DNA from 2 places in the Paenibacillus durus genome. Region 1 is predicted to be linked to the other one. Evidence: riboswitches for the same ligand, from Rfam matches in the RefSeq annotation. Region 1 holds a riboswitch; the other holds the start of a gene.

Region 1 (15,797 bases):
TTATCGTTCAGGCACTGCTTGATATAATCCTCATTCACTATACTTTTGTCCTTTACATTGGCCGCAAACGCTTGAAGCTTGGGGAGTGCGGTTTTGGGATATTCGAGCCATGAATGATGAAATCCGACAGGTTCTTCCAGGCAAAAGATGTCTTTATACAACCCTTCGGCAATCCCCTTCTTCCTAAGATAATCCGATGAGTAAGGCATGCTTTTGAAAAAACGGCCGGTCATCGCGAAGACGCGATAGCTCCAGTGAGGAGCGCCATGATTAGAGTGGCAAAATAGATTCAGAAAAAATACGGAATAGTACATTTTAACGGTAATAATTTGACGTCTCTTCACTTCCGAGACAATCCGGTCCGCCAGCCGGCTATCGATAATCTCGTCGAAATCAGCCAGAATGATCACATCGTCATCCTCCACCCACTCACGCAAGATGTAGGAGCACATATTTCTTTGGCATGCTTCGTTATGAAACGCGCTATTGTAGCTGAGCAAACGCCAATACCATCGGTCAAAGTTAGCTGCATGACAAGTGCTCGGGTTGAAGTACAATTGGTGCCCCTCCGGTTTACGAAACAGGTCATCAGCATGAATCGGATGATAGATCACCTTCGGGCCGAGATGAGCCGGATTGAAGTTTTGAGGCTTATCCGAATAGCTGAATGTCTTGTTGGCTTCAATCACATGGAGCTCGTCGATCCAGCGGGCATTCTCTTTCACTTTAATATCCGCCACCCGATTTTCATTGAAAAAGGGGCAGAATTCATAAATTTTCATGACTGGAAACTCCCTTCTACTGTAATTGTGGGCGTGTGCGCATACTGACGCAGTGGCGTAGATGTTCGGAAAACAGACGTACCAGCCTGACGATGGTCTGTTCTTCATAGTGCAGCGAACTATAATAGCAAGTCAAATTTAGGCTGTCTCGCTTCAAGCAAGCCGTCATGTTTAACCAGTAAGCAGAAGGGTTGTTCGGCGCATTGGTATTTCCGCAAGGAATGGTTAAAGGCTCGTAGAAATCGTCGGATTGCCAAGCCGTTTCCTCCGATTGGTAGTGAAACAGCATGTGACTTACATCAACCAACGGTTCCGCTTCCAGATGAAGATCCGGAAGCATATGCCGCAAAGTAAAGTAGTCCATTCCTTCCAAGGGGACATTTTGCAGCGTCTGCTTGATGTGCTCCAGCAGAGTCCCGTTATTCTCCGCGAACTCTTCTTCCCGGATTCGTATTCGTACAGGATAAGCCCCGGCAAAAAAACCGATCGTACGGTAAATCGCGATGTTCGGCAAAAAGGACTCGCGTTGATATGACATCAGATGCAGCAGTAGGTCCGACTGCTTTTTCAAGTTGAAACAAGCCCGGGACAATGCCGTTAACACGATTCCGAGCGGTGTGGTTTGCCGCTGTCCGGCCAATGCTTTCAATAAGCTTATATGCTCCTCGCCTTCAAGCAAATCATACGTTATCGTTGCCATATGACGATGAACGGGCCATTCCTCCGATTTCCTGTCGACCTGCAGAGACTTGCCCCCTTCTACAACGTTCCTCCAGTAGTCTGACGCCTTGGACGAAATACCTTCTGCCGCGTATTGCGTTAGCGCCAGACACCAATCCCGGTAACTGCTTCCCGCTTCCCTGTCCAACGCCTCATCGGTCCCAATTTCCGATATGAGAAAATGTCTTAATTCATCGAGAAAGATGTTCATCGACATACCGTCAAAAATCAAATGATGGAACAAGAGCAGCAGTACCTGCTGACTTCCGCCGCAATAGCGGTCAAACAACACGGCTTTCCATAAAGGGCCGACCCCGATGTCAAATCCATGCTGAAGGTTCGAACAGTAATCCGATATGAAGGTGTCATGGGGCGCCGCGGCCTCTCGAAGATCCACGTAAGTAAAAGTCCGTTCCACTTCGATTTCCTGCTCATATTGATACCATTCCCCGTTATCGAGTTTGGCAAATGTCAACCGTAACGCCGGATGTTTATTGATTAGAATCTGCAGCGCATGGTTCATCGCTTGCTCCGAAATGCGTTGCTTGAGCAAAGCCAGGTAAGGCACATTAAACATGTTGAAGTTCGTCAAGTCTCTTTTAAAAAACCGTCTTTGCACAGCTGACAGCGGAAATCCGTCATTTGGGTACGCATGCCTCGATGGAATTTCCGTTACCGGCCAAGCGGCGGAAGCCGCATCCGAAGGCCTTCCGCTCAAGGAGCGGGCCAAACGTTCAATAGTCAGTTCCCGGAATATTTGGTTGACCGTAACCGGATAACCGTTCTTTTGCAACAAGCTGGCTATGCGCAGCGCATGAAGCGAGTGCCCCCCCAACGCGTGAAAATCTTCATCCTTGCTGACGTGCTCAAGCTTCAGTACACTGCACCAGATTTCTCCCATCATTTGTTCTAGCTCGGTTTTGAAACCGAGGTCGGCTTCTTTTTCACGGCAGCCGACTTCCGGCAGAGGAAGTCTTTTCCGGTCGATTTTCCCGTTAACCGTTAACGGAAACGAATCTAGCCGAACGTAACGAAAAGGAAGCATATAAGAAGGAAGGACTTCGGCCATAAAGGCTTGAAGCTGATCTCCCCACTCATCCTGTTCGGACGTATAATAAGCGATCAACCGCATGTCTCCATGGAACTCACGGGCGACTACCAGGCATTCTTTGACGTTGGGATAGCAGCTAAGACGGAACTGGACTTCTCCGGGTTCAATCCGAAAGCCGCGAAGCTTCAACTGGTCGTCGTTCCGTCCGATGTATTCGATGTTACCGTCTGGAAGCCATCTCGCTCTATCTCCTGTCCGGTACAGAACCAAATTTCTTCCTCTTTCGCGATCTTCGATAGAAGTGTACGGATTCGGAACAAATGCATTCCGTGTCAACTGGCTTTGCCTCCAATATCCCCGGGCGACGCCGTCCCCACCCACGTATATTTCCCCGGCTGCTCCGACAGGCTGAACACGGCCTTGTTTGTCCAGAATATAGCAGGTCGTATTACTCACCGGTTTACCGATTGGGATATCGCGTTCAAAGGCCCGTTCGATCGGGTAGCTCGTCGAAAAGGAGGTGTTCTCCGTTGGACCGTATACGTTGAGGATTGAAAGTGTCGGATAAGCCAGTCTGATACGGTTTATAGTCTTTGGCGATAAAACTTCTCCGCCTACGAGCAGCCTTTGGAGTCCGACGAACATTGTTTCGTTTTCTTCAATCCATTGATTGCATAATGCGGCGCTAAGCCATAACGCATTAATGCCCCATGCTTTTATTCGCTGCTCTAGTAGGCGGACGTTCATAAGATCGTCTTTTGAAACAACAAACAGACGGCCCCCGTTCAGCAGCGTTCCCCAAATTTCAAACGTGGAAGCGTCAAAAACAGGCGAACCGGTATAGAGCAGCTTGATGTCCGGGGAAAACGGGAAATAATTGGTATTTTTCACCAGGCGGACGATGCTGCGGTGCTCTACCATGACACCTTTCGGTTTGCCCGTCGAACCGGATGTATACATAAGATAGGCAAGATCGCAAGCGGCGGCAGTATCGGCCCCCTCCTCTTCATCCCCCTTATGTTGAACCTTATCGAAATCATCGGTGCAGATCAGGTTTAAGCGGATTCCTTGACAGGCTTCCGCAATGCTTTCCGCTCCAACACGTGAAGTGATGATCGTATCCAGTCCGGCGTCCCGGATCATTTCGCGCGTTCTTTCTGCCGGGAAATCGGGATCGATTGGAACATAGGCACATCCCGCTTTCAAGATCCCCAAGATTGAAACGACAAACGCAAAAGAGCGCGGCAAGCACACGCCGATGAACTTCTCACGAACCTGTGCATCTTCCGCCAGCAAGTTCGCAACGTGCTGGGACATTTGGTTTAGCATACGGTAAGAAATGACCCGGTCGTATGTGACCACCGCCGGTTGGGAAGGTCGGAGCCGGACCTGTTCCCTGAACAGCTCAGGAATAGAACTCTCTCTTGGGTACTCTGTGAACGTATTGTTCCAATCGTAGACGATCCGATCATATTCGTCTTTGGCTAATAAACCAATGTCTCCAACTACGCTATCCGGATATTCCACCGAAAATTGCAAAACAATGCGCAGATGCTCCGAAAACCGGCGAACCGTTTCTTGATTCAGCCGATCGGCATCATAAATGAGCTTGATCACGATCCGATCTCCGTCGTTGGCGATGGTGATCGTCAGCGGGTAATTCGTTTTCTCGTGTTCCTCCATCGCTGACATTTTCAGTTCATTTGCCGGCTGCCGATAGTCATTCAAATAATTCTCGAATGCGACGATGCAGTGAAACAGCGCATGGCCGTGTAAGGAACTCCAGTTTTTCAATTCGCTCAGGCTGACGTAGCAGTAATCGTTTAGCTTTTGAATGGTTTGATGAAGCTCTTTTACATAGTCGGCAATGGTTTGTTCCGTATTCCAATGCATAACCAAGGGAAGCGTATTAATCAGCAACCCGGTGATGCGGTCCGCTTTTGCAAGGTCGGACCCTCTGCCGGATACGACCATACCGAATACGGTTACATCCACATCATGATACACTTGCAATACTTTTCCCCAAGCGAACTGGACCAAGGTATTCAGTGATATTTGCGTTTGCTGCACAAATGCCGCCATGCGCCCGGTAAAGTTTGAATCAATATGAAGCGTTTCGGTCTGCTGCTTGTGGATTGGTTGGTGCGCATCAAATCGTATGCTTCTTTTCTCCATCGGCAGCCGGGTCGGCTCGGTAACGTCAGCCAAATAAGCTTTCCAGAATGACTCGGCTTCCGTCCGATCCTTAACCTTCAGCCATCGAATGTAAGTTTCGAAGGAGAGGGACGGACCGCGATGAGGCATCATGCTTTGCAAGCCGCACTCATATATTTCGTGAACCCGATTGAGCAGCAGCGGAAGGCTCCATCCGTCCAACAAAATATGGTGGTAACTCCAGACAACAGTCCATTCCTCTGAAGCGCTCCGAATCAGCGCAAGGCGGTATGCAGGGCGGCGCAGGTCGAAGCGCCGGTCACGATCCAGCGTTAGCCACCGTTCGAGGTACTCTTTACGCCGATCTGGAGGTCGTGAGCTGATATTCAACACCGTCCAATCCACTTCCGCGTCTTGAACAACACACTGTACCGGCTCGTCCAACTCTTCCCAAACGTAACACGTCCGTAAACAATCATTTTCGGCAATGATACGCTGCCACGATTCCCGGTAACGGGTTACATCCAGCCTCCCTTCATATTTCCAGCTGACCTGTACGAAGTATTGATCGGAGGATGGGTGATCCAAATAATGGAAGATAAGACCTTCCTGCAGCGGACTGAGCGGCATGATTTTATCCAGGCCATATTGCGCATGGTATGTATTTACGATCCGATCCAGCGAATTTTGTTCAAGGGAAACCCATGGAAAATCGCTTGGTGTAAACTCTTCGTGTTCCTTCCGTCTGCAGTGTTCGATAATGGAAAGCAGGCGGGAGACGAAGGATTCCGTCAAGCGGGCAATGGTCGCTTCTTCGTAATGACGTCTGCTATATTTCATGAACAAATGCAGCTGGCCGTGAACGATGGAGCTGTTGAGTTCCAAAAGACTTGTTCCGTGGTTCCGCGGTGAACTACGATCTTGTGCCGCATCGCTCGTGAAACTTAGCCATTCGTTCTCCTCCCCTGTTTCGGCATGATCGAACTGACCCAAATAGTTGAACAGCGCCTGCGGTTCGGAAGCTGTCAATGCGGTTCGGATCGCCTGATCCGGATGGCAGTACCGCAGGGCCCCATAGGATATGCCCCGATGAGGAATACGGCGCAGCTGCTCTTTGACGGATTTGATCGTCTCTCCTAAAGAACGGTTGGCTGAAACCCGGATACATACGGGAAACATCGAGGTGAACCAACCGATGGTCCTGGTCAGATTCATGTCGGATACGCAGTGTTCACGTCCATGACCCTCCAGCCGGAAAGCTACCGTTTCCTGCCCGGACCAGGTGGACAGAGTCAGCGACCAAGCGGTGAGCAGCAGATCGTTGATCTGCGTATGGTAAGTATGGGCGCACTGTTGCAGCAGCCGTTGCGTTTCGCTTGGCGACATCGTTGCGACAAACTCTGAAGACTCGGCGCTGCTTCTGTTATCCGCGCAATGGTCCACGGGTAATAGGAACGCGGAGGATCGGGTCTGCACTTCGGTCCAATAGTTCAAATGATCAAGAATATCCTCTTTCTTTGCATAATCCATCATCGCGGCCTGCCACTTTTTGTACGGGCTTGGAACCGGAGGCAGCTCGGCGCCGTGATACAAGTGATACAATTCTTGAAGCAAAACTCTCCAGGAGACCCCATCCATGACCAGATGATGAACCGTAATAAACAGACGGGCTTTGCCGTCGGGGTGTCCTTCGATCACACCGGCACGAATCATGGTTCCCGACTCATAATTCAGTTGGCTATGCCACTTCTCGCAAATACCTGAAATTTCCAAATCCGGGCAATCTGTCTGTTGGATGGTGTAAGAGGCAAGCCGAGCGACGGTATCCATACGGTAGCGCTGCACATACGTATGGTCACGCGTTATGATTTCCGCCGCAAGCTCCGGATGCAGCCGGACCAATCGGTTCAAGGCAACCTCCAGTTTCGCAGGGTCGCAATGGTTGAGCAAAATCATTTGGGATTGGTTGAAATAGTTCGGCTCTTCGAACCGCTGCTTGAAAAACCAGTGTTGGATCGGCGTCAGCCCAAATTCGCCCGCTAAGTCGACGGCACGATCCGTCTGCTTCTCGCCGTCTACCCAAGCGGCCACGGTGGCCAAATCCTTCACAGTCGGATGCTCCCCAACTTGTCTGGGAGTAACAATAATACCCTGATCCCTGGCCATGGATATCGTTTGAATAGCGAGGATCGAATCTCCTCCGACGGCATAAAAATGATCGTTGACGCTGATACTTTCCCGTTTTAACAGGTGGCGCCAAATCCGCAGCAGCCGCCTTTCCATTTCGTGTTCGCCCGCTTCCGCCGCCTCTTCTGAAGAGGGAATCAAAGCCTCGTTAGGATGGGGGAGCGCCGACCGGTCCACTTTGCCGTTTGTATTCAGAGGAAACGCGTCCAGACGGCAAAAGTAGGACGGAATCATATAGGCCGGTAAAACGGATGTCAAGTATTGCGTCAGATCGGCCTCTTTTAGCTTTTTGCCGGAGATATAGTAAGCCGACAATTTCTGATAATTCCCGTCTTGCCATGCCCGGACCAGACATTGACTGATACCGGGATATTCGCGGAGCCGATGTTCGATTTCCCCCAACTCAATGCGATAGCCTCTAATCTTGATCTGATCGTCGCAGCGTCCAATAAACTCCAATTCCCCGCCCGTTGTCCATTTCACCATATCTCCGGTTTTATATAGCCTTCCGATCTGTAGATAATACTCATCGCCCATAACAATCTCTTTGTGTATGAAGCGTTCTTTGGTCAACTCTTCACGGTTCAGGTATCCTCTGGCAAGCCCGACGCCGCCAACCCACAGTTCGCCGGGAACGCCAACCGGAACAGGATTGCCGAACGGATTCAATACAAAAAGCCGCTTGTTATAAACGGGCCGGCCGATCGTAATTTTTCTTCCCGGTCGGCATGGAGCGGCGGAACAAAGAACGGTCACTTCGGTCGGGCCGTAGGCGTTCATGAATAACCGATCTTTTCCCCAATACTTCACGATATCCGGCGTACAAGCCTCCCCGCCCGATACGATTGTTCGCAAGCCGGGCAAGTCCCGCTTATTCATCGCTCTCAAGACGGACGGCGGCAGCATGGCAATGTGAATATTTTTTTCTTCGAGTACATCCGAAATATCGGCATAGGGAGGCAGCTCCTCTTCCGATAGGACAACAAGAGTCCCTCCGACCGTTAGCGTTCCAATCCATTCGTAAACCGACGCGTCAAAGCTGATGGAAGCGAACTGCATCACCCTCGTATCCGCAACTACGCCAAACTTCTCGACAAGGTAAGGGATCAACGCGACAAGTCCGGCGTGTTCAATGAGCGCACCCTTCGGTTTTCCGGTGGAACCGGACGTATAGATGACGTATGCCAGATCGTCCGGCTTAACCCGAATGTTCAAATTTTCAGCGGAACCATTGGGATGCCCAAGACATTCATCAACAGAAATAATAGACGGCGCTTCCACGCCGATTTGAGAGGTCAACGGCTTCAGCTTAGCGGCCAATTTGCTATTTGTAATTATTATTTTGGCTTGAGCGTCTTCCAAAATAAATCGAATGCGCTCCTCGGGATATTGGGGATCGACCGGGAGGTAAGCCCCTCCCGTCTTCATTACTCCTAGCATTGCCGGTATCACATCCGCACTTCTGTCCATGACGATGGCAATCAACGTGCCGGGCCGTAGATCGCCCTGCTCTTCCATCCGATACGCGTCCAAAATAACCCGGCCGATTCGGTTGGCCCTGCAATTTAATTCGGAATAGGTCAACTTCTGCCGACGAAACTCCAATGCGACCGCTTCCGGTGTTCTGGCTGCCTGTTCCTCTACCAATTGATATACGGTTTTATGCACGGGATACGTCATGTCCGTATCATTCCATCGGATGAATTGCTTCCATTCCTTTGCGGTCAGCATCGGGTGGGAAAGTATGGGCTTGTCTGGTAAATGCAATGCGTTCGTCAGCAATACCCGGAAATGCCCAGCGAGCCTAATAATCTGCATTTTGCCGAAACGCCAGCCATCATACTGAACCGCACATTCCAATTCATTGAGACTATGACGATAGCTGAGTGCGATCTCCAGCCGATCCATTCCGCACGGAGAGATTGACGCCTTCGATTTGGCGCCCGGAAGCCGGCTCCTTCCATGCGTCTCTAAGATGCCGACATTGAAGAAATCCCCGGATCCCAACGCTGGAGAGCTTCCTTCGGTTTGCTGCGTCAACGTTTCGCTCCAAGCGCTGCCACTTCTTTTACGATCATCCAATTGCATCTTTACCTTGCGTACCAACCGGAGAAGATGGTCTTCTTTTTGAATGTTTATTAGGAGCGGGTAGCGTCGGTGGAACTCGTCCTCGATTTCGTCTGAAATCACGGAATACAACACGGGCACATCGTATTGATTGGCGTAATGGGATAGAAGTACGGACCATATAGCCGTTAGAAAAGAAGGCATGCAAAGCTTGTGCCTGTGAACGAATTCTGTAATTTCTTTGATCTGTCTTTTCTCTAAACGGATTTTCTGATAAGCTTGTTCTCCCCTTGGTCCGCCTTGATCCCTGTTATTCGAAAATAACGGCAAGCAACATTGGCTGCTGCCCAAAACATCAGACAAATTCGGGGTTGGTCTGCTTGCAGGCATCATCGCTCACTTAATCCCCTCTCGTTTATATTCCGTACATGCCGCCTCGTGAAAAGCAGCTCTGACTTGCTCAACGTCAATCCTGTAACTACAGCGAATGGATAAAATAAAACCGCTGCCGCAAGATGAAGTGATACAATTAAACAGCGAATAAATCGGCAGTGGATTCGGTTGTTTAATGACGGTATCGTTGAATAGGCTTCCCTGCAAATTACCCCTGGTGCTGTTGTCCAAATAATTAAACATGAACAGATCGAGGTGCCCGTACCTCTCACCCAACCGTACAAACTCCTTTGTTCGAGCCCAGTTGTTATTGCAAAAGGGGGCTGTAAGTAGGTGCATAAAATTGATGTTCTTAAGTTCAATAGATCCAACCTGTTTCTTACGCAATACATCGACTCGTTCTGAATCAGCCTCGCATCAATCAAGAGAGGCACCTAACCCCTTAACCATAATTGGAGTTCTTCTGAAACTTCCCACTCAGTTGGTCGTGCTTTGTTTAGGAATGCTCTGTGTACATCGACTACTTACTTTATTTCTTCAAAAGCTTCTTCTAGGGTCATAGCATATCTCCTCATGAATAGATACTTCATTGACTAATTCTATTTTTTCAAAAAAAATCCTTCTTTCAACTATCCTTCCAGTCCGTATTATGAGGCCAGCCAATTCTTTATGGTTAATCCTTTTTGCATTTGCTTTGAGGATTAAGGTAGTCGGGTCGAACGTTCCTGCCCGTGGGACTTGATCCCGAGTGCTATAATGTTCACCCCTACTTGTCATGACCATGATTGAAGCTGGTGCTGCTTCAAGTTGTTCAGGACCTTGAGCATGCGTCCAGACAACGTCCTTTTTAAATTGTGCAACGTAACCGAGCTCACTGGCGGGCCATTAGCGAAAAATTATTTCCCGGCCTGGGCTCCGGGCAGCGCCGCCATCGCGTACAGCGCAACCGATTTCGCCGAACGCAAAGGCTACTTCTCCACCATCCGGACCGAGCGTCCGCAAGGTGGGGGCCAGCAAATTCTGGCCGTCTCCGATTGCTTTGCCACCCCCGTCACCTGGTCCCCTGGCAGCGAGTCCATCGCTTACTTGTCCGGCTGCCGAGGAACGGGCTTATCCAATGAGATTTGGATCGTCGATATCCATCATCCCGCACCAATCCGTGTTGTTTCCGGAACAGGCGCCATCACCTCCGTACAATGGTCCTACGCATCCGTTCCAGCGGATAACTACGCACAGTTCCGCAGTGCAGCGTACCGGGTCAGCTTCCCCTATCCTGCCGCGTGGCAAGCGGTGAGCGAGACCCGGTACGAGGGCGCCGACGGTTTCTTCCAAATCTCGGCTATAGCCAGCGATCTGCCGTTTCCAGAACTGTGCCGCGCTGAAGCGTATCACCGGTTAATGCCATACGGCTCTTCGCCGCGGATCGTTCCGGGACGAGTGCAGGGTCAGGAAGCCTGCTATATCTTTCCTTCCCCGGATCAAGCGCCGGAGTTACGGCAGCAATCCGCGTTCATCGCTGTATATCCGCAGCCTGTAGTCATTAACGGCAGCACCTATCCGTACTTCATCCTCTGGGCGGATCAAGATCATCTTCAAGCGATGGTGAACGGACTCCGGTTTCTTTGACCGTAAGAATGTTTCAAAGACCACAAGAGCCAACCCGAAGGTTGGCTCAGAGGGATTAATATTAAGTTTCGCAGCAGTCCCGATGAAAATAACTTCGTCAGGACTGTTATTATTCCTTTAAAGGTTCACCCCATTCGTCAAATCCGCCTTGGTACAGCACATTCCCCTCGGGATCATAGAGTGTGCCGTTAATGAACCGGTCTTCCGCGAAATCTCCTTCAATTTTAACCTCATCATTGGCGTAATACCAGGTTGCCTTTCCTTCTCGCCGTCCCTGTCTTATTTCTACGACGAGATATTCGCCTGTACTTCGATTCAGAACAACCTCTTGCCCCTCCCAGTGCAGCGCTCCATTGTAAGAACCCTTGTACCGAAGTCCTCCGCCGGGGTAATATTCGGTACCCTCGACCTGCATTCCATCTCTCATCGTTCCTTCGAAAAACAGTTCGTCAGCGAAAAGATAGTACATTTTCCCTTCGCCATGCATTTTATCGTTCTTCCATTCCCCTTCATAGAAAACACGTCCGTATTCGTTGTATTGCGTTCCATACCCCTCACGGATACCGCCTACCAGTCCGCCATGATACCGAATGGTGCCATCTTCATTATAAAGGGTATCCTTGGTATCTTTCAGGCTGATGTACACCGTCTGCTTTGCTCCATTCCAGCTTATTTTACGATCAGCCGCTTCACCAATAAGTCTAAGAGGAACATAGGTTGTACCGTTCCGAGTAACCGGCGCAGAATCGGTTTTAATAACTTTTCCATTAACAACCATTTCTTTCTTGCCAATAGTCAGTTTAATTACCAGGCTTCCCTTGGTGCCCATGATCTGGCGCGTTTTGTTATCCCATTTAATGCCGAACCCCATCCGCTCGAACAGGGAACGAAACTCGACATAGGTGCTATTATTAAGCGAAATTGGCGCCGTACGTAGGGGAACCTCCACCCCATCCATAACGACATGAATCGGTTCTGCATTCCGGTCTGCACGGGTACTCGGAGGAATGATGGTTCTTTTGACGATAAAACCGCCTTTATTTAAATAAATCAGCGTATCGCCGGAGAGTCCGAGTACATGATTGTATGTCGCTTCCAGCGGTATCGAAAAGGACTCCTTATGCAAAAGGTCCACACCTGTTACCTTCGCTTTATCCCCCTCTCCTTTTTCAACCCAAAGGCCATAGGACAACCCTGTGAATACTTTTGACAATTTGAAAGGAGAATCTTTTTGCAGGACGATTCCCTTCTCAGACGGAGTAGTTGCGTTCAGCTCAACATAACCCTGATTTTCCCTGAGTTTGGTCTTAAGCAAAATGTATTTGCCATTGAACGAATAATCATATGGAAAGCTCGCTCCGTAAAAATCATTTTTACTCTTGGTTTCCAGATTATAGGCTCTAATTTCATCAGAATGGTACAGGTAGATAAGCCGGCCCTTACCAAGCTGGGGATTACTCCCTTCCTCGATCTTCTGCGACTCTCCGGTTGTCAAATTAAGAACATGGATTTCGTAATTATTAACCCATGCCAGATAATTTCCATCACCGACGGATTCCGTTAGGTGGGACGACCCGCCATCAACCAGTTTCTTTTTTTCCTTACTTTTTAAATTGTAGCCCCATATATCACTTCCCTGGAGTTCATTACTCTGAATCCAAAGAACCATAGGACCTTGAATGGTATCCGCTATAACCGGGTTATATTTGTGGGCCTTATCGGTAGTCAATCTTTGCGTGTTTCCGTTGTCCAAATTTAATGCGTAAATTGATTCATAGTAATCTTGAGTTACACTCCAAGTTAAGTAACGGCCGGCGAGTTCAGCATCCTGGAGATCCCCGAAATCGACAGGTCCGACTTTGAATTTCGTCACCTCGTCTTTCCATGTGTAGTTCAGCCCTGCTGCCGCACTAGCAGTCATCCCCCTTGTTTCCATTTCTGTTAATGCAACGAGCATCCAGACCACAAGTACACTCCAAAAGATTCGTCTCATTTTCGTTGAACCATTCCTTTCTTCTGCTGTAAGAACACGCAAAAAAACAAGCCTCTGAGCAACCCGGCTGTCTGGTTATAGTTTCTATAACGGAAGACCCGTGGCTTTGCGCCCCCGCCTTTCGAACGAGTTTGCCTTTGGTCAATCACTTGTTTCGTGATTTCTTATAGTTCTTTTGCACTTCTTTTTTTCAGTATAAATCCAGACTAAAAATTTACCAATTAAAAATTTTGTTTGTCACCTAAACACCGTCAATTCACTTGAGATACGTACTTTAAAGTGCGTACTACCTTAAATATTTTTGCCGCTGTAAACTTATAGAAATAAACTCTATGTACAAAAAGGAGAAGTGAAAATGAAATATACCGGCCCCGTTTACCGTCCGCCTTTTGAAGCGAACTCGCTCTTATTGCAAGTTACTGTAGGATGCAGCCATAATGAGTGCAGCTTCTGCACCATGTATAGCGATGTTCCTTTTCATGTCGAAACGATGGAACAAATTGAGCATGATTTATGGGAAGCCAAACGAATGTATCCTGAGGTCAACCGTATATTTTTAGTCAATGCCGACCCTTTTGCCCTGAGTGCAGACCGGCTTAAATCGATTGCGGTTAAAATAAATGAAATCCTGCCCGAAGTGGAGACCATAGCGATGTATGCCTCCGTTAATAACATCATAAATAAAACCGATGAAGAGCTTAAAGAATTAAGAGCCTTAAAGATTAATGACCTCAATATTGGCCTGGAATCCGGGATGCCGGAGGTCGTGGAACATTTTAATAAAGGGTTTACGGTGGATGAAGCGAAAGTGCAGTTACAGCGTTTAACCGATGCCGGAATAGACTTTAGTGTAAATATTATCATCGGAGGAGCCGGCAGCGAAAAAACACGTGAAAATGCAATAGCAAACAGCAAATTGCTAAATGAAGTTAAGCCAAAGCTGATCTTTATTGCCACTTTACATGTGGATCCCGGCAGCCCGCTTGATGAAGAAGTCAATGAAGGGCTTTTTATAGAAAACACCTTGCGCCAAAATATTGAAGAGGAAATCGAAATGTTAAGCGGATTGAACCTGGACCATACCTATTTCTTCGGTCTCCATACCTCCAATGTAATCCCCGTTCACGGAATGCTGCCAGACAAGAAAGACGAAATGATTGCGGCACTAAAAGAAGGCTTAGACTCCATTGGGGTCGAATATTTAGACGGTCACCTGCAAAAAGGTGTGGAAGGAGCGGTTTCAATCCCTAGATAAAGGGTGGCGGAAGGAGATTTTGAATGAAAGAATTATCGTCAAAGATCGCAAACATCGAACCGGCTAAAATCAGAAAAATGTACGATATGGCACAAGGCTTGGACAATGTGATTAGTTTTGTCATAGGCGAACCTGAATTTGATACTCCAGAGCATATTATTGACGCTGCAAAAAAAGCGATGGATCACGGGCACACGCATTACACGCCCAATTCCGGTATTCTTCCTCTACGTGAAGCGGTAAGCGCGCATTTTAAAGATTTTGATAAAGTCAGTTACAATCCGCTGGATGAAATTATGATTACCGTTGGGGGTATGCAGGGGCTTTACCTGTCCCTTCTGGTCCTTACGAATCCCGGAGATGAGGTCATCGTCAGTGACCCGTGCTATACCAATTATTATGGAATGATCGAAATGAATCATGCCGTTCCGGTGACGGTTCCGGTGTACGAAGAAGAAGGGTTCAACTTTACGGAACAAGGTTTAAGAGCAGCGATAACCCCCAAATCCAAAGCCATTCTATTGAATACGCCATCCAATCCAACGGGAGCCGTGGCTGACCGGGAAACGATAGAAATGATCGCGCGGATTGCCATGGAGCATGATTTATATGTGATTTTTGACGAGGTGTACAAGTATCTTACCTATGATGAAGAAGCATTTTTCAATATCGCCCGTATTCCCGGCATGAAAGAACGAACCATTATTGTTGATTCCGTATCCAAATCCTACGCCATGACCGGGTGGAGAGTTGGGTATTGTCTGGGTCCGGAGCAGGTCATCTCTCAAATGCAAAAAATCCAGGAGTTCATGTTATCATGCGTGAACACTCCAGCACAATATGCAGCGATCGAAGCCCTGACGGGACCCCAAGACGCTCTTACCTACATGAATGAGCAATATAAACAGCGTAGAAAGATCATGGTCGACCGGATCAACAGCATCGATACCTTGTCCTGCCTCATGCCGAAGGGCGCATTTTACGTATTCATGAATATTAAAGAAACGGGCCTAACCTCAGATCAATTTGCAATCGAGCTCCTCAAGGATCAGCATGTCGTTGTGTCCCCTGGAGATTGTTTTGGAGCTATGGGCGAAGGCTATGTGAGACTGTCCTATGCGACCTCCGTGGAGAATATTAATGAGGGATTCGATCGAATCGAGAAATTCGTAAAGAAATTAAGCGAAAAAAGAGTTAATACTAAATAGCGGCCCTCATAGGCAAGGTTGATTCAAGACCAGGAGATATCGAAATGTTCCCTGGTCTTTTATTTTTTCAGCCCCAAGTACGATTAGGTTCCACTATTGGCCGCATCGCGGTGCCTTTTCTGAATTTCATGCATTCCCATAATCACCGCCACAAGCTCGTAAGTATCTAAATGATCGCTCTGATTGTTCAGAACATAAGCGCCTGAAGCAAACCAACCATTCACTTGTTTAAAATAGGCCACAATCTTCGATTCATCGGACACCTCATATTCCCTTGAAAATGCCGGAGAGGTTACCTCGTAACTTCCTCGTCCTTCGGTTTCGTATGTGAATTTCTTGGTGAACAATGCAAATCTGCTTC
Region 2 (15,797 bases), 2.1 Mb from region 1:
ATAATGTACGGCAGATGAGTGGTAGCGCCTGTATCAAAATAAAACTGCTTGTTGGTGACCATCGTACCCGTAAGCACATAACTGCCGTGAATCGGCTCGGTAATCGGTGAATCCAAAGACAACAATTTCAGATCGTCCCAAGTCCACCATAAATACTGCTCTTCCGCGCTCGACGCATATAGGGAATGGACCGCCTTCAGCTTAAGCTCGTTGTCACCGACTTGCAGTTGTTCCTTCGGGATATAGAGTTCATACGTTTTGCGGAATTTGTATTCGCTCCCCGTTCCCGCGACGCCCGCGATCTGAATAATCCCCGACAGCTCGCTGTTCGAGAATACCGCCATCTGCGGAACCGACTTATAGGCGTTGAGAATGCTCACCTGGAACAGAACCCCGTTCGCCGGGATTTTGCTCAAATGGTAGGATAGCCGCAGTTCGGGCGCGTTCCTGCCGTCGAGACCAGAGGGCAACTTTTTAAGCACGGACGCATCCGGCTTCGATGAATTTAGGCTGACCGTACTTCTCGCGCTTGAAGAATTACTCGGCGCGAACTCGCCGGCCGATTCATCACGGCTGCCGAGCTGCCAGATTAGCGCCCCCGCTGGGGATTCAGACGCTGTCTCATACGCGGAGGAGAACTTGGTCATTCCAATATCACTTCTCTCCGTCTCCTCACTACCCAAAAACGATACAGACAGCAAGAATAAGATGGCAAGTCCTGCAAGTTTCAAAAATATAGATAAAGGCCGGGCTTTTCCTGGTTCTCTCATTCCCTGTCCTCGCTTTCTCTAGAAGCCGGGTTTAAAGATACAACTCTCATTTGGGAAGAAACAGCACATTGGGGGGAATGACCTCTTCCTGCCAATCCGGCCCTTTCCAGAGCAGCTTGATATCGGCTTTCCCTTTGTTCTCAAAGTACTCCACTTTGATATCGTAACGGGTATCCCCTTTCAGCTTGATGCTTCCTTCCCGGGCAACATCGTTCTGCGGCATCCAGCTGTCGATAATGAGTTTTCCGCCGATCCATACCCGCACTCCGTCGTCGGACACCGCCTTAATGGTGTAGTTACCCGTTACGGGAGTCTGGATACGGCCTTGCCAGCGCACGGAATAAAAGTTTCTCTCCATGTCTTTATCCGGCGGGGAATCATGCCAGATAAAGTTGAGATTAGCGTCGGTTCTGCTTATGAGCGGTTGGCCTTTCAGGTCTTTATTGTTAAAATAATCTCCCCTCAGTCCATTTCCGGCGGCTTCAGCCTGTTTGTTCGTCATATGGATAAAATCGTTTTTGGACAACGTATAGTCCGCATTCATGAAGCTGCTTATTTTCTGCTGGCTGTTGTTCTCGGTCAGCATTTTGCCCCAAGTCATCATATAGACCCACTTGCTCTGGTTCTTGGCAAGCACCTGGGGATCGGGCAGCTCCCCGCTTTCCCCAATGGCGATCGGCTTCCCGTCCGCCAGCGTCAACAGACTGTCGTAATAAGTCTGCTGAAAGTCGTTGTTATAAATGTCTGCCGCAAGAATATCGACTTTATCTGCCCCCGGATAATAAGGCGCATAAGCGTCGGCCCACCCGTTGGGAGCATTCGGATTCCATACCCAGAGCAGATTGTTTAATTTATGTTTACCCACATATCGGTCGTACATAATGTTCCAGAGAGCAGAATAATTATCTTTCTTGCCCCACCAGAACCAATCGCCGTTCATTTCATGATATGGTCTCCACAATACAGGAACTCCGGCGGCCTGCAGCTGCTTCAAATACACGGCTGCCCTGTCCAGGTCGGCAATCAGCATGTCATATTGGGCTGTGCCGGGTGTCACATAGGCGTCAAAATCGCTCTGGCTCAAACTCATAGACACATTGGACCAGGCCGGAGATGTGCCGGGAAGGCTCTCATGAAACGTCATGGCTACAATACCGCCGCTCTCATACCAGTTGATGGCGCTCTTCACTACCGCCTCGCGCTGGCGGTCAATCATACCAGGCGACTGGCCGTTAATCGCTCCGAGCTCGTAGCCGTGAAGCACGGCATCGCTTCCGGCAGCCTTCTTCAGCTTGTTCGTGAACTCATCCGGGCTTTCCAGGTAATCATGCTGGCCGGAGATCAAGCCCTTCCCGCTTAAGTTCGCCAGATATTCAAGCAAATTCCGCGATTCGGCTGAAGCGGATGAATTAACCGGCGAGACGGTTTTTGGGGCTGCCGGGGGGATGTTATCGGCGTTTACCCACGGCAGTAAAGCGGCAAAAAGAATCAAAGGCACAGTCATAACGAACAGCCGATGTCTACGGAATAATTTCAATGTCATTTTCCTTTCTTAAGCTGGATTGTCGTCCCCGAACGCCGTCCTCCGGATGCTAGAAATGACGGTCCAAAATGGGGCCGATAGCTTAGAAGCCCTGCTGAAAAACAAGCAGGGCTGTCAAGGTTCTAATGAACTGAATTAGGTTATACTCTCAAAATATCGGCAGCCCATACATGAAACTATTCGTAAAAAATATATCAAAGCGATCCGGAAAGATAAAACGCGCTCGCGGGAACAGTTTCCTTAATTTGGCTAGGGCTTTCCCACATCAGACGGGCTTTGGCGCTCCCCGTATTGTCGTAATATTCTACTTTAATGTCATACAGTTTGCCGGCTTCCAGGTCGATTCTTCCCTTCCGCTCTACTCCGTATTGAGTGGACCAACTGGTAATGACCGCTACCCCGTTGACCCATAACCGAATGCCATCGTCCGAACTAGTATAGAAGGAATAGTTCTCGGTGTAGAGAGGCTTGATTTTACCGCTCCAACGGACGGAAAAATAGTCAGGGTGGACAGAGCTGTCCGGTGTTCCGGTTCCCCAGTTAAAATCGATGGCCGATTCTTCTCTTACCAGTGCAGGCGTTCCGGAAAGCTGCATATTGGCAAAATATTCGCCAATCAGCCCGTTGCGGGGCTGCGAAGGCTCCGGCGTGGCCGAAGGTAGTGGCAGCAGATTCGCGCTGTTCGGATCATTCACCCCCGAACCTTCTCCTATCGGCTGATAAGTCGGCGTTGGCGTCGGGCTAGGCGATGGTGTTGGCGTTGGACTCGGCGTCGGCGTTGGACTCGGTGTCGGCGTTGGCGTCGGCGTCGGGCTAGGCGACGGTGTCGGTGTTGGACTCGGCGATGGTGTCGGCGTTGGACTCGGCGTTGGCGTCGGGCTAGGCGACGGTGTCGGACTTGGCGCCAGACTTGGTAACGGCGCTTGTATCAGAATTGGGCTCGGCACCGTTACGGAAGCCATTCCCGTTATAACCTCATCGCGGGTTAAGGTGAATCCGTTATTCATAAAGCTCTTGATTGTAGTCGTGCTGTTGTTTTCGTACAGCATTTTGCCCCAGTTCATCATAAAGACCCATTTGCTCTGTGATTTGGGCAGCATCGCCGGATCGGGCATTTGTCCGTTCTCGCCAATGGCAATCGGCTTGCCGGCGGCCAGAGTCAGCAGACTGTCATAATAGTACTGATTGAAATCATTGTTATAAATGTCCGCCGCCAAAATGTCCACCTTATCCGCACCGGGATACGTCTTGACGTAAGGATCGGCCCAGCTGTTCGGCGCGTTCGGGCTCCATACCCACAGCAGATTGTTAAGCTTATGAACATTAACAAAGCGGTCATACATAATATTCCACAGAGCGGCAAAATTGTTCTTCTTGCCCCACCAGAACCAATTGCCGTTCATTTCATGGTACGGGCGCCACAGCACGGGAACCCCAGCATCGCGCAGGGCTTTCAGCGATACCGCCACTTTATCGAGTTCCGTGATCAGGCTGTTGTACTGCGTAGTTCCAGGAGTGACATACTTGTCAAAATCGGCCTGGGACAGCGATTTTTGCACATTGGTCCAGTTATAAGCCGTACCGGGCAGATTTGCGTGGTACGTCATGGCGACGATGCCGCCGTCCTTATACCATTTGATGGCGCTGCTGACGATATTTTGCCGCATCCAGGTCACGGCGCCGTCCGTTTGGCCGTTAATCGCCCCAAGCTCATATCCATGTAGGGCTGCATATCTGCCGCTCGTTACTTGAAGCTTGTAGTTGAACTCGTCCGGACTTTCCAGATAATCATGCTGGCCGGTAATAATGCGGGTTCCGGAAATGGAGTACAGGTAGCTCAGCAGCTTGACCGCTTCGGGAGAAGCATCAGGATTGACCGGGCTCCCCTGAGCCTCCGCAGCCGAAACAATCGCCAGGCTTCCTGTACCCGCAGGCAGGACAAATGTCAAGAGCAGACACAGGGATAGCATAACAAAGAACAGTCGATACATACGAAGAACTTTCAATTCCATCTCCCTTTCGGTAACCAGGCTTCCTCCTTAATTAAGAGGCCCTATGGCTTTGCGTCCCTACCTCACGATAGGTTTGCCTTTGTCGTAGTCGAAGGCTTAACCTTCTACCGTACATATCGACGTTATTTAATTATTCATGAAGTCCATTTTTCATAAATCCTTAATAAATAAGTCGAAAGACCTGTTTAATGGCCGGTAAAATTGGTTAAATAACAATTCTGCCTATCAATATCAAACTTTTTTTCAAGAAATAAACTGGTGCAGTTCAATGTCCTTCCAATCCAGCGTAATGCGGATGTTGTCCTCTTCCACCAGCTCCGATCCAGTCTGCACTTCGATAAACTCCACATCGGTCAGAGCCAGAATGCTGTGCTTCGTTCCTTCCGGTATGCGCACAACATCTCCCGCTTTTACCTTGTGCATTTTTTCATTAAGAATGATGCTGGCTTCCCCGCTGATGAACGTCCAGATTTCACTGCGCTTGAGATGGTACTGATAGCTGATATTTTTTCCTTCGGCAATAAAAATCCGCTTGGTCAGCACTTCATTGCTTTCATGGTATTTGACGTAATCGATCACCCGGTAGTGGCCCCATCGGCGTTCCTCATACATCGGTCTTTGTTCCGTGCCCTTCAGCACCTCTTTGATGCGCGGACTTTCCGATTTGTGAGTGACGAGAATACCGTCCGGACTCGCGGCGATAATCAGGTCCTGAGCACCGATTACCGTGATCGGAATATCAAGCTCGTTGACAAGGCAGCTTGTCGAGGAATCCTCGGTCAGAACGCCCTTGCCCATTTGATTGCTCGCCATCTCTTCGGTCAGCGTATTCCAGGTGCCCAGATCCTTCCAGAATCCGTCGTACGGCTGAACAACGATTTTGTCTTCCCGTTCAACCACTTCATAGTCGAAGCTGATCGAAGAGAGCAGCTTGTACTGCTTCTGCAGCTCTTCGTAGGTCAGCGGCAGGCCTTTTTGCTGCAAAATATCAAGCAGGTATCCGAGCCGGAAGGCGAATACCCCGCAGTTCCACAAAGCGCCCTGTCCAATGAGCTCTTCGGCGCGCAGGCGGTCCGGCTTCTCAAGGAAACCGCTCACCGGCATGACTCCATTCTCCTGAGCATCAGCGCTCGAAGGGATAATGTAGCCGTATTTCTCCGAAGGCAGCTCCGGTACGACGCCGATCAGCGCCAGGTTTGCGCCGCTGTCGTCAAGCGCCTGCTCAAGCTGCGAAACCGATCCGAAGAAGGAGCCTTCCACATAAGGATCGACCGGCAGAATCGCCACCGTCTCATCCGGCCGCACGCCCTCTACCGAATACAGATAGACGGCCGTGAGCGCAATCGCCGGAAAAGTGTCCCGGCGTTCAGGCTCGATAATAATCTTCACGTCGGTGCCCAGCTGACTCTGAATCATTTCCACCTGTCCGCGTCCTGTCGCCAGATACGACGATTCCGCGAGTCCCGCTTCTTCCAGCTGCCGCCATACCCGCTGGACCATCGATTCAGGTTCGCCAAGCGGGCTTTCCAGCACCTTCAGGAACTGTTTCGAACGTGAATCATTGGACAGAGGCCACAGCCGTTTTCCCGAACCGCCAGATAAAAGCACCAATTTCATAAGTGTACCCTCCCTCTAAATGGTCATGCCATGGCCGTGAAGAACCGGCTGCTTAATGGAACTCCATTATGTCAATATCGCAGTCTTAAGGCAGCACTGCGGGCAACAATCGAAGCGTAACATCCGTTTGCCCTGTTCTGTACAGGGGGGCTATTATACCGCCCCCGCCACACTCGGAGAATAGCCGCTGAGCCCGCCCATTCGCGGACGTCCTACCGAATAATATTCCAGCCCGGTTCCTTCGATCTGCTCCTTGGAGTAAACATTGCGGCCGTCGATCAGGATCTGCTTGCGCATGCTCGCGGATAATAGATGCAGATTGATATCCTTGAACACGCCCCAGTCCGTCAGCAGGCAGAGCGCGTCACTGCCGGACGCCGCTTCCTCGGCCACAGCGCACCATTGAATTTGCGGGTGATTGTACTGCTGGCGGAAATTATCCGCTGCGATCGGATCGTACACCTTCACGTGCGCTCCTTCCTTCACGAGCGCCTCTACGATTTCCCTTGCCGGCGATTCGCGCACGTCGTCCGTATTCGGCTTGAAGGCAAGCCCCCATATGCCAATACTCGCGCCATGCAAGCTTCCAAGCGATTCATGCAGCTTGGCGAGGATCATGTACCGCTGACCCTGATTAACTTCCACCACCGATTTGAGCAGCTTGAATTCATAATCGACGTTACCGGCGATCTGGATCAGCGCCTTCGTATCTTTGGGGAAGCAGGAGCCGCCGTATCCGATGCCGGCTTGAAGGAAGGAAGAACCGATCCGCTTGTCAAGCCCCATTCCCTCGGCCACCTCGGTCACATCCGCGCCGACCTTCTCGCAAATATTCGCAATCTCATTGATGAATGAGATCTTGGTCGCCAGAAAAGCATTCGATGCGTATTTGATCATCTCCGCGCTGCGGATATCGGTGACGACAATATTTTCAGTGAATCCTTGATGAAGCTCCCGCATTACAGGCTCCAAGGCCGGATTGTCCAGACCGATAATGATCCGGTCGGGATGCAGCGTATCCTGGATGGCCGAGCCTTCCCGGAGGAATTCCGGCGCTGACACGATATCGAACGGATAACCGGTGTTCGCGGCGATGATCTGACGGATTTTCTCGTTCGTTCCTACAGGAACGGTCGATTTCGTCATAATGATCTTGTAGCCTTCCATCGCCCGTCCGACTTCCGCCGCCGCGCTTTCAATGTACTGCAGATTCGCTTCGCCGTTCGGAAGAGAAGGCGTTCCTACGGCGAGAATGACGATATCCGAGCGGCGCACCGACTCCTGAATATCGGAGGAGAAGTGCAATCTTCCTTCTTTCAGGTTCATTTCAATCAGTGTCTCGATTCCCGGTTCGTAGATAGGTGACTTCATCTGTCTAAGTTTGGCTATCTTGTCCTCATCCTTGTCGACGCAAATGACGTGGTTACCCCCAAGTGTGAAGCATACGCCGGATACGAGGCCGACATAGCCGGTGCCGATTACCGCCAGATTCATATCATCATCCTCCTTTTAAAAATTTGACATACGCCTGTTCGACATACTGCTTGAACTGCGCAATAAAAGTTTGTTCATCGAATTTTTGCGCATGTTTCATAATTTTCCCAATATCCCATGCATACGATTCCACCTCGGAAATCGCCTGGAGCAGATCGTCGACTTCCTGCCGCTTGAAGAAGACTCCGTTTACGTAAGGCACAATCGTATCGAGCGCTCCGCCCGCCTGGTAAGCGATAACCGGTCTGCCCGCAGCGTTAGCCTCCAGTGGAGTAATGCCGAAATCCTCTTCTCCGGGAAAAATATAAGCCCGGCACTGGGACATGAGCCCGGTGACCTGTTCGTCTTCAAGGCGGCCGAGGAATTTCACATTGCTCTTGGCCATCCCCTCCAGCCGCTTCCGGTCAGGACCGTCGCCGACAATAAGCAGCTTCAGCCCGTTGCGGTTGAAGGCTTCCACCGCCAGATCGATCCGCTTGTAGGACACCAGCCTTGAGACGATCAAATAATAATCGCCAATCGAGCTTGAACTGGTAAAGCGTGACGTATTGATCGGCGGAAAGATGATGTCGGCGTCCCGGTGATAATAGTTCTGAATCCGGCTCTTGACGACGGAAGAGTTGGCCACAAACTGGTTCACATTTTTGGAAGTCCGCTGGTCCCACATTTTGAGCTGCTGGATATACAGCTTCAGCACTCTTTTGAAGAGACCCGAGTTCGACTGCCGTTCCATATAAGTGTCATAATCCCAAGCGAACCTCATCGGGGTATGACAGTAACAGAGGTGAAACGTGCGCTTGGGCACCTGAATGCTCTTCATAAACGCACTGCTGGAACTCAGGACAATATCGAACCCGCGGAAGTCCAGATCGCGAATAGCCATGGGATAAAGCGGCAGCACCCCTTTAAAATTGTCCTTCACTCCCGGAATTTTTTGCAGCCAGGAGGCCCGGATATCCGCGTCCTTGAGATTCTCGGTGAGGCGGCTTCCGTTAAAAACCGTCGTGAAGATCGGAGCTTCCGGATACATATGGTGAAAAACTTCCACCACTCTCTCCGCCCCGCCCATTTGAATCAAGTAATCATGCGCTATCGCAATTTTCATGTGAATCATCCTCAACATTTTATGGAGCAATTTTTGTTAAAAGCGGCTGGATTGCGGCTGCTCGCTTCATGGATGATACCCGCTCAAGCCCTTTCAGGTGCCTGCCAGCAAGCCTCTGTAGTAATCGACGATCTCTTTAACCGTGTTTTCGATTACGAAATGTTCCTTGACCCGCTTAATTCCGGCTTCCGCCATTCTCTCCCTCTCCTGGGGATGTTCCACCATCCAGTTAATGGCTTCCGTAAGAATCGCCGGGTCGCCCGGCTGAATGAGCAGCCCGGTCTCGCCTGGTACAACAATCTCCACTGGCCCTCCCTCGTTAGAGGCAATTACCGGCAGACCCGCCGCCATCCCCTCGACGATCACCTGGCCGAACGGCTCCGGCGTAATCGAGGTATGCACGAGCAGATCTGCCTGCTGCATGAGCCCTTGAATATCCTCCACATGTCCCAGGAGGGTTACATTCGTCAGCCGCTCCCGCTCAATCGTCGCAAGCAGCTTCTTCTTGTACTCGTCTTCGCCGAAAAGGGCGTCGCCCGCAAGCCAGAACTTGATTCGTCCGTTATCCTGAAGCTTCTTCGCCGCTTCCAGCAAAATATGCTGGCCCTTCCACTCCGCCAAGCGCCCTACCAGCAGAACGTTGAAATCTTTCTGCTCCCTCCGTCCGGTCCCGCCGCCAATCGCTTTGGCGAAGGCGGAATAGACGACCAGCGTCTTCTTGGAACGCGGGAGCTCAAGCGCGCTCAGCGTGGACTTCGAATTGGCGATAACGCCGTTGGGAAGCAGACGCGACAGCAGCCGGATGGCTTTCGCGACAACCGGCTTCAGATAGGGCGCACCAATATGGTCGCGGATATGCCAAATCAGCGGTACGCCGGCCATCTTGGCGGCAACCGTTCCGTACAGCGCAGACTTAAGGGAGTTGGTATGCACGCAGGCTACCCGTTCCTTCTTCAGGAGCGGAGCGAGCTTACGGCCGTAGGCCAACAGCTTCATGGCAGCGGCCGGAGCGCCCAGATTGACGGTGTTGCGGCCGCGGCTGCGGATGCTCTCGTCGAGCGGAATAATCCGGACGTCGATGCCTTTCTCACGCAGGCGGTCGGCCAGCGCACCTTCCTCTGCCAAGATAACGAGCGGATCAACCTGTTCTCCGATATGGGTAAGAATGTTGAACAGCGCCACTTCGCCGCCGCTCCATCTAGCCGTGTGATCGATATACGCCACTCTGAGCATTGATCGTCTCCCCCTTCCCCATAACTTCTCTGAATACCGCTTCCACCTGATCCGCGACATGCTCCCAGGTGTATCTTTCCAGCACATGCTCCCTGCATTCCTCCCGGCTGGGAAGCAGCCTTCGGTTGCCCAGCATGTAGGAGATCCCTTCGGCCATATCTGCAGCCGATGCGCTCTTGAACAGCAGCTCCGGACGGAAGTTCTGCAGAATTTCCCGGTTGCCGCCAATCGGCGTCGCCATGACCGGCAGCCCGCTCGCGAGCGCCTCGGTAGTAATCAGGCCGAAGCCCTCCAAAGCTTGCGATGGAACGACGAACAGGTCAGCCGCCTGATAATAAGAAGCCAGCTCATGATCGGGGATATAGCCGAGCAGCCTGACCTTGCTCGCCAGTCCGTAATCGGCGATCCGCTCCTCCAGCTCCGCCCGTAAGGGGCCTTTCCCCCCGATTAGCAGAATGGAGTTCGGGAAGCGTTCCGATACAGTCCGCCACGCCTCCAGCAATTGAAGCAGTCCCATACGGTTGACTAGTCTCCTGACCGTCAGCACTGTGGTCGCCCCCTCCGGCAAATTCAGCATGCGCCGAACGGCGAGCCGGTTGTTAGCCGGGATGAACCGGTCGATATTGGCCGCGCCGGGAATGATGACAATCTTGTCAAGCGGAATGCCATGCAGCGAATGGAGAATATCCCGAAAAGTCTCGCTGAGTACGATGAACTTATCCGCCAGCCGGTATGCTTTGCGCTCAATCGACTTGGCGATCGCAGTCTTGACCTGATGCTTGATGCCCTGGCCCTCGATTTTCATCTCCTCGTTCCAGGGCCCGTGAAAGGTCATCACAACCGGGATGCCGCGTTTCTTCGCCTCCAAAGCGGGGCCGACTCCGTAAGGAGCGAAATGGGAATACAGGACATCAATCCGTTCCTTCCCGGCGTTCATAAGCTCCGACGCCATTCTCTGAAAAGCATCCTTTCGCTTCCAGATCGATTCTTTCGGGTCTCCGGCATTGTGGATAATGAGTTCCTCAGGCGTTTGCGGCTTCTCCTTGCTGCAGATCAGCGCATGCACCCGGTTACGGGAGGAAAGCTGCTCGCAGACGGATTTATAATACGTATTGAGCCCGCCGGGCTGTACCGTCGGCCAACTTAGGCCGGTAGACATAATATTCAGTCCGTCACTATAGGACATAACCTTCCACTCCTTTCTCCCGTTCTTTCTCAGCCTGGCTGGCCCTTAGAGCACGTAACGCCCGTAAGGTTTGAAGCCGACCATGAATTCGCACATGATCCGGAAAGTCTTGACTCTTCCCGATCTGCCCTGAACATTCCCCGCCTTCATCATGGACGATAGTCTCTTCGGCGAACGGTTGGCAGGGATGCATCGCCCTGTCAATCCGGATGATGTCATTTTGGAAAGTATTGACCGCTGGAATCGGACCATAGCCAAGGCCGGCAAGCACACTTGTCATTGAATCCATGCTGGTTTCCTCCTTTTTCTAACCGTTCGCGTTCCGTCTCTTCATGTTCATATAGAAATTCATCATCGTCTTCATCCTCAGCAGGCTTTCCGCACCGCTACTTAGCGGGGGCAGCCCCGGACTGGGCCGCAGCTTGGGGAGTTTCTGTCTTTCTGTCGTCCATTACCTCTCTGGCGCCAAGGCCAAGGCCGATCAGCATCCAGATCAGGTAACCTTTCAGTCCGAGAAAACCGTTGTCCGATACAAGTCCGACCACTGCCCCAGTCCATGCCGCAAGGGCCAGCCTCGCATACAGTTGAAGCCGGGTTCTACCCATGACTTTCGCAATGATCTGCTTAGCCGCCAGACCAAGCGCACCGAAGAACAGCAGACCTCCCGGAGCGCCGAAGGTGAGCATCAGGGCAATGAATCCGTTGTCCATAATGCCGTACTCTCCCAGTTCGCCGCTGTTTCCAAGCTTCGTGCTCTGTCCGACGCTGCCGATTCCCTGGCCTACCGGATTCGATTTGATCGCAGGAATCATGCTTCCCAGCAGATTCAACCGGTCATTATACGAGCGGTCCTCCTTGATCGAAGAAAGGGTCTCCATCCGGGCCGTCAGCCCTTCCGCTCCCGGAAGCTTCGGTACGATCCAGAATAGAGCAAGCGCTACGAACAGCACCTGAATCAGCGTCTTCCATTTTCCTTTGGACGACGAGGAGACAATGTACACCAGAAGCATGACCAGCAGGAGAAGCCATGCCGCCCGGACCAGCGTGGTCAGCAGACACACTACCACCAGCAGGACGCCGATCCAGCTGAAGGCCCCCCTCCATCTTTTCTCAAGAATCATCGGCACCAGGGCAAATACGAGAAAGGTTGCGGCAGGGCCCGGCGAATTCAGGGTGGAGAACACTCGGACCTCCAGCGGATGCGGCGTGCCGATGGAATTCATCCCTGAATTCGTCATCCAGAAGGCGTCCCACGCGGGCACCGTCAAATATTGGATAATCCCGTATGCGGCAACCAGAACCGCGATATTGGCATAGCCGCCAAGCAGCTTGTCAATATCACGGGCCGTAAACGGCGTCACCGCAAAGTATGGCAGCAGCAGGAGCGGAACAAGATAGTTCGTCAGATCGTAGAACGAACCCATCCCGTTCTTCGCAATTCCAATCAAGGTCGCATAACCGAGCGGGACCGCGAACAGCAGCAGCAGCCTCATGAAGGGACGGCGGATGGCATGAATCTCGCGCATAACCGGGATGGCCATCACTGCGCCCGTGAGCAGAGGCGCCAGGCTGAGCAGCGATACGGAATGGTAGACTCCTTCACTCCAATCGGCTATGCGTCGCAGTTCGGGAGCGATGGCCCAAACGAACAGTGTGTAGATGACGAGCAGCCGCGGCTTCAGCAGCGCGAGCAGAAAGGCCGGAAACAGCAGAGCCGATACCATGGCAAGCTGCAGGCCGCTCGATGAGCTGAGCTTCGCGCTGACATAACCGATCATCAACGGCAGAACCGCACAGACCGCAGTAAAGATTCCCGCTGTTGCCAGAGCACGTAGGTTTCCCGGCTGCATAAGACCGGAACTGCCCGGATGACGGCTGATCATCGTTTCACACACCTCCATTCCTTGGGTATACGCCTTTATTCAAGGCTCCGTCCATTCGCTTTATCCCGTTTGCGCATCTCCTTGAGCAGAAGGAGCAGAAACTGTGCATCGTCCACCAAATACCGCTTCCACAGCCTTCCCGGTTCCTGGCTTAGCCGCCAGAACCATTCCAGTCCGCTTTTTTGCATGAAATCCGGCGCACGCTTGACCGATCCGGACAGAAAATCGAAGGTTGCTCCGACACCAATCGAGATCGGCGCCCGGTAGGTTAGATAATGGCGGTAGATCCATTTCTCCTGCTTGGGAGCCCCAACGCCGACGAACACGATATCCGGCCGGGTTTCATTCAGCATCCCGATAATCCGCTCGTTCTCTTCCTTGTTATTCTCGAAGCCATAGGAAGGAGAATAACAACCGACAATGTTAATATCGGGGTACGCCGCCTTGAGGTTCTTCGTCGCCCGTTCCGGTACGCCCTCCGCAGAGCCGAGAAAGAACAGCCGGTATTTCCGCTGCTGGAACGCATGTCCCAATCTGCTGAAGAGGTCGGCGCCGGACACTTTCTGCTTGAGCGGCTTGCCCAGCATCTTGGAAGCCCATATGAGAGGCATCCCGTCAGCGACTACAGCGCCCGCTTCAGAGTAGACCGTCCGGAATTCCTTGTCCTTGCGCAGCTTGATCACATGATCCACATTGCAGGTCAGAATGTAGGAATGATTCCTTTCCCGGATCGTAGTATCGATATACTCCAGCAAGTCCATGAAATCATAATTGTTAAAGTTGACATCGAACATATTCACTTGATTCATCGTATCACTTCTTTTTGTGGGGAATCGGTTGGCTGCGAAGCCCGGTACAGGCAGTTCAGGTACCAACAGAACGGAATAATAAATTGGACCGTCGACAGCGTATTATCGGAAAACGAATAGATCAAAAATGCTGCTATAAGGAGCAGGTAATAAGGCTTTACCGGCGGCGCCAAAGCTCTGTAAACCAGAATAAACACAGCCAACAAGGACAGCAGCAGCAGAATCGAGCCGATATACCCCCCGTCGAAGTAAAACCGGATATATTCGTTGTGGGGAACGACAAAGCCTTTATACAGAGTGCCGTCGTTGGCCACTGTTACGGCGCCAAGACCTCTTCCCGACAATGGGGAACCCGACGCTTTTTCCAAAAAGTAAGTCCAGGCCTCCGAACGTCCCGACAGGTCGATTCCATCACTCGTCTGCCTTTCAAACGAACGTTTCTTGATATTGTCCCACTGCATGAGCACCGCGCCCGAAATCACCAGCACCGAGCACAGCAGCGGAATCAAATACCGGGTCTTGCCTTTCAAATAGCGCCGAAAAATGTCGTAGAAGTAGTACAGCGCCAACGGAAGCAGCGCGAGAAGCGGCCCCCGGGTTCCCGTACCGATCAAAGTCACGAAATTCACGGCCAGCATACTGTAATAGAAACGCTCATGGCCCGGATTCCGCCTGAGTTCGATGAACGGAACGACTGTTCCCAAAAAGGCAAGCATCGCCAGATGCGACGGAATATTCGCCCCTTGGACCCGCACCGCACCCGTGAATTCCACGTTGAGCATCGGGTGAAGATGGGCCGCCTGCAGCAGCGCTCCGATCAGCAGACTCACAGACGGGAGAAGGCAGATCATGTAGATATGCCGCTGCGCCACTTCTTTTTTCCAGTTGATCAAGAGATACATAAACGGAAGCGAAAGTCCGATGAACGCCTTGACTGCAATAGACGACGTCATCTGAGGCAGCCAGATAGAAAAGGTGAACGTCATGAATACCATCACGGCCAGAGCCCACAGCGGGAAGCTGAGCTTGAAGCGCAGTCCGTTAACCAGAATGCACGGCACAAGCAGCGCCAGCATCGCCAGCTTGTAGAGCGACAATATTTCCATTCCGAACAAGCTTCCATCGTACAAAAAATTGATCGATACCGCCGTCGTCAGCAGTACGAAATAACTGATGTAATCCGGTCTGGACAGGGATACGACGAGCAGAAGGAGCAATCCGACAGCGGCAACCGCGATAGCCGGCTCGTATATCACTGCCGCGCCTAGAAACGACGCCGACAGGAGAAACAGCATCCCATACGGCAGAGCATACAATTTGGAAGCCCGGTGGCCGCTTATCATCATCCATTCACCCCGTCGCCGATTCCCGATTTCGATTCCGCAGCATGTGAAGCGTTCCGCGGACGCTCTCCAGCCTGCATTTGTTCAGCAGCTTTCTTCCTTCGTTCCCGGATATCGCGGCAAATACGGAGTCGGCGGCAATATACAGAACTTTAGCCGCTGTCTTGCCCCAAAGGGGCAGACTGCCCAGTTGGCCGCTGCTTCCAAGCGCATTGGACAAACCTTGACTGTAGTATCTTTTCATGATCCAGGCCTCGGTCAAACGGCTTGCCGGAACGAAGTGGTCCACAGCCATCTGCGGGTGATAAAGAACGGATTGCCCTTCTTTCCGAATCTTTCCGAACAGCCAGGTTTCCTCGCCGGACAAAAGCGAGTCTCCCTTGCGTCCAAGCTCCAGCGGAAACAGGCTGACGTTAAAGACTTCGCGCCTCATCGCCATGTTGGCGCCGCAGGGGTGGAACTTGCCCGGGTACTCCTTGATCCGGTTGCCCAGATCCATGATCGTATAAGGGAACTCGAACGGCTTAATCAGCCAGTTCGGCCTGCCGGTTTCAAAAATAGGAGCAACCTTGCCGCCCATGGCCATCACGCGCGGCCTGCTTTCCAAGGTGTTTACAATCGTCGAAATCCATGTGCGGACAGGCAGCGCATCGTCATCGAGAAACGCTATGAGCGGCGATTTGGCTGCCAGAATGCCCGCATTGCGGGCGGCCGACAGTCCCTGGACCGGCTCTAGAAGATACTTCATATGGATCATATTTTCGTATTGATCCACGAACCGTTTCACGACGGCCGCCGTATC

Evidence for each region. A riboswitch is a leader RNA that binds a small molecule or an ion and turns the genes downstream of it on or off. The one in region 1 is predicted to bind cyclic di-GMP.
Region 2: it holds a riboswitch for cyclic di-GMP, as region 1 does, so the genes downstream of both, PDUR_RS28595 (glycosyl hydrolase) here and PDUR_RS22975 (copper amine oxidase N-terminal domain-containing protein) in region 1, are expected to answer to the same signal.

Annotation. Positions count from the first base shown of each region.
Region 1 is NZ_CP009288.1:5,217,450-5,233,246, forward strand. It holds gene PDUR_RS22955 (glycosyltransferase family 17 protein) at 1-782, opposite strand, end outside; gene PDUR_RS22960 (non-ribosomal peptide synthetase) at 799-8,934, opposite strand; gene PDUR_RS22970 (TolB-like translocation protein) at 10,180-10,980, shown strand; gene PDUR_RS22975 (copper amine oxidase N-terminal domain-containing protein) at 11,090-12,901, opposite strand; cyclic di-GMP riboswitch class I at 13,028-13,119, opposite strand; gene PDUR_RS22980 (radical SAM protein) at 13,329-14,228, shown strand; gene PDUR_RS22985 (pyridoxal phosphate-dependent aminotransferase) at 14,252-15,436, shown strand; gene PDUR_RS22990 (hypothetical protein) at 15,520-15,797, opposite strand, start outside.
Region 2 is NZ_CP009288.1:1,272,104-1,287,900, reverse strand. It holds gene PDUR_RS05840 (discoidin domain-containing protein) at 1-770, opposite strand, end outside; gene PDUR_RS05835 (glycosyl hydrolase) at 817-2,313, opposite strand; gene PDUR_RS28595 (glycosyl hydrolase) at 2,508-4,319, opposite strand; cyclic di-GMP riboswitch class I at 4,332-4,413, opposite strand; gene PDUR_RS05825 (sugar phosphate nucleotidyltransferase) at 4,569-5,942, opposite strand; gene PDUR_RS05820 (UDP-glucose dehydrogenase family protein) at 6,096-7,436, opposite strand; gene PDUR_RS05815 (glycosyltransferase) at 7,441-8,541, opposite strand; gene PDUR_RS05810 (glycosyltransferase family 4 protein) at 8,635-9,774, opposite strand; gene PDUR_RS05805 (glycosyltransferase family 4 protein) at 9,740-10,960, opposite strand; gene PDUR_RS05800 (hypothetical protein) at 10,950-11,249, opposite strand; gene PDUR_RS05795 (O-antigen ligase family protein) at 11,347-12,843, opposite strand; gene PDUR_RS05790 (WecB/TagA/CpsF family glycosyltransferase) at 12,879-13,652, opposite strand; gene PDUR_RS05785 (O-antigen ligase family protein) at 13,649-14,998, opposite strand; gene PDUR_RS05780 (glycosyltransferase) at 15,003-15,797, opposite strand, start outside.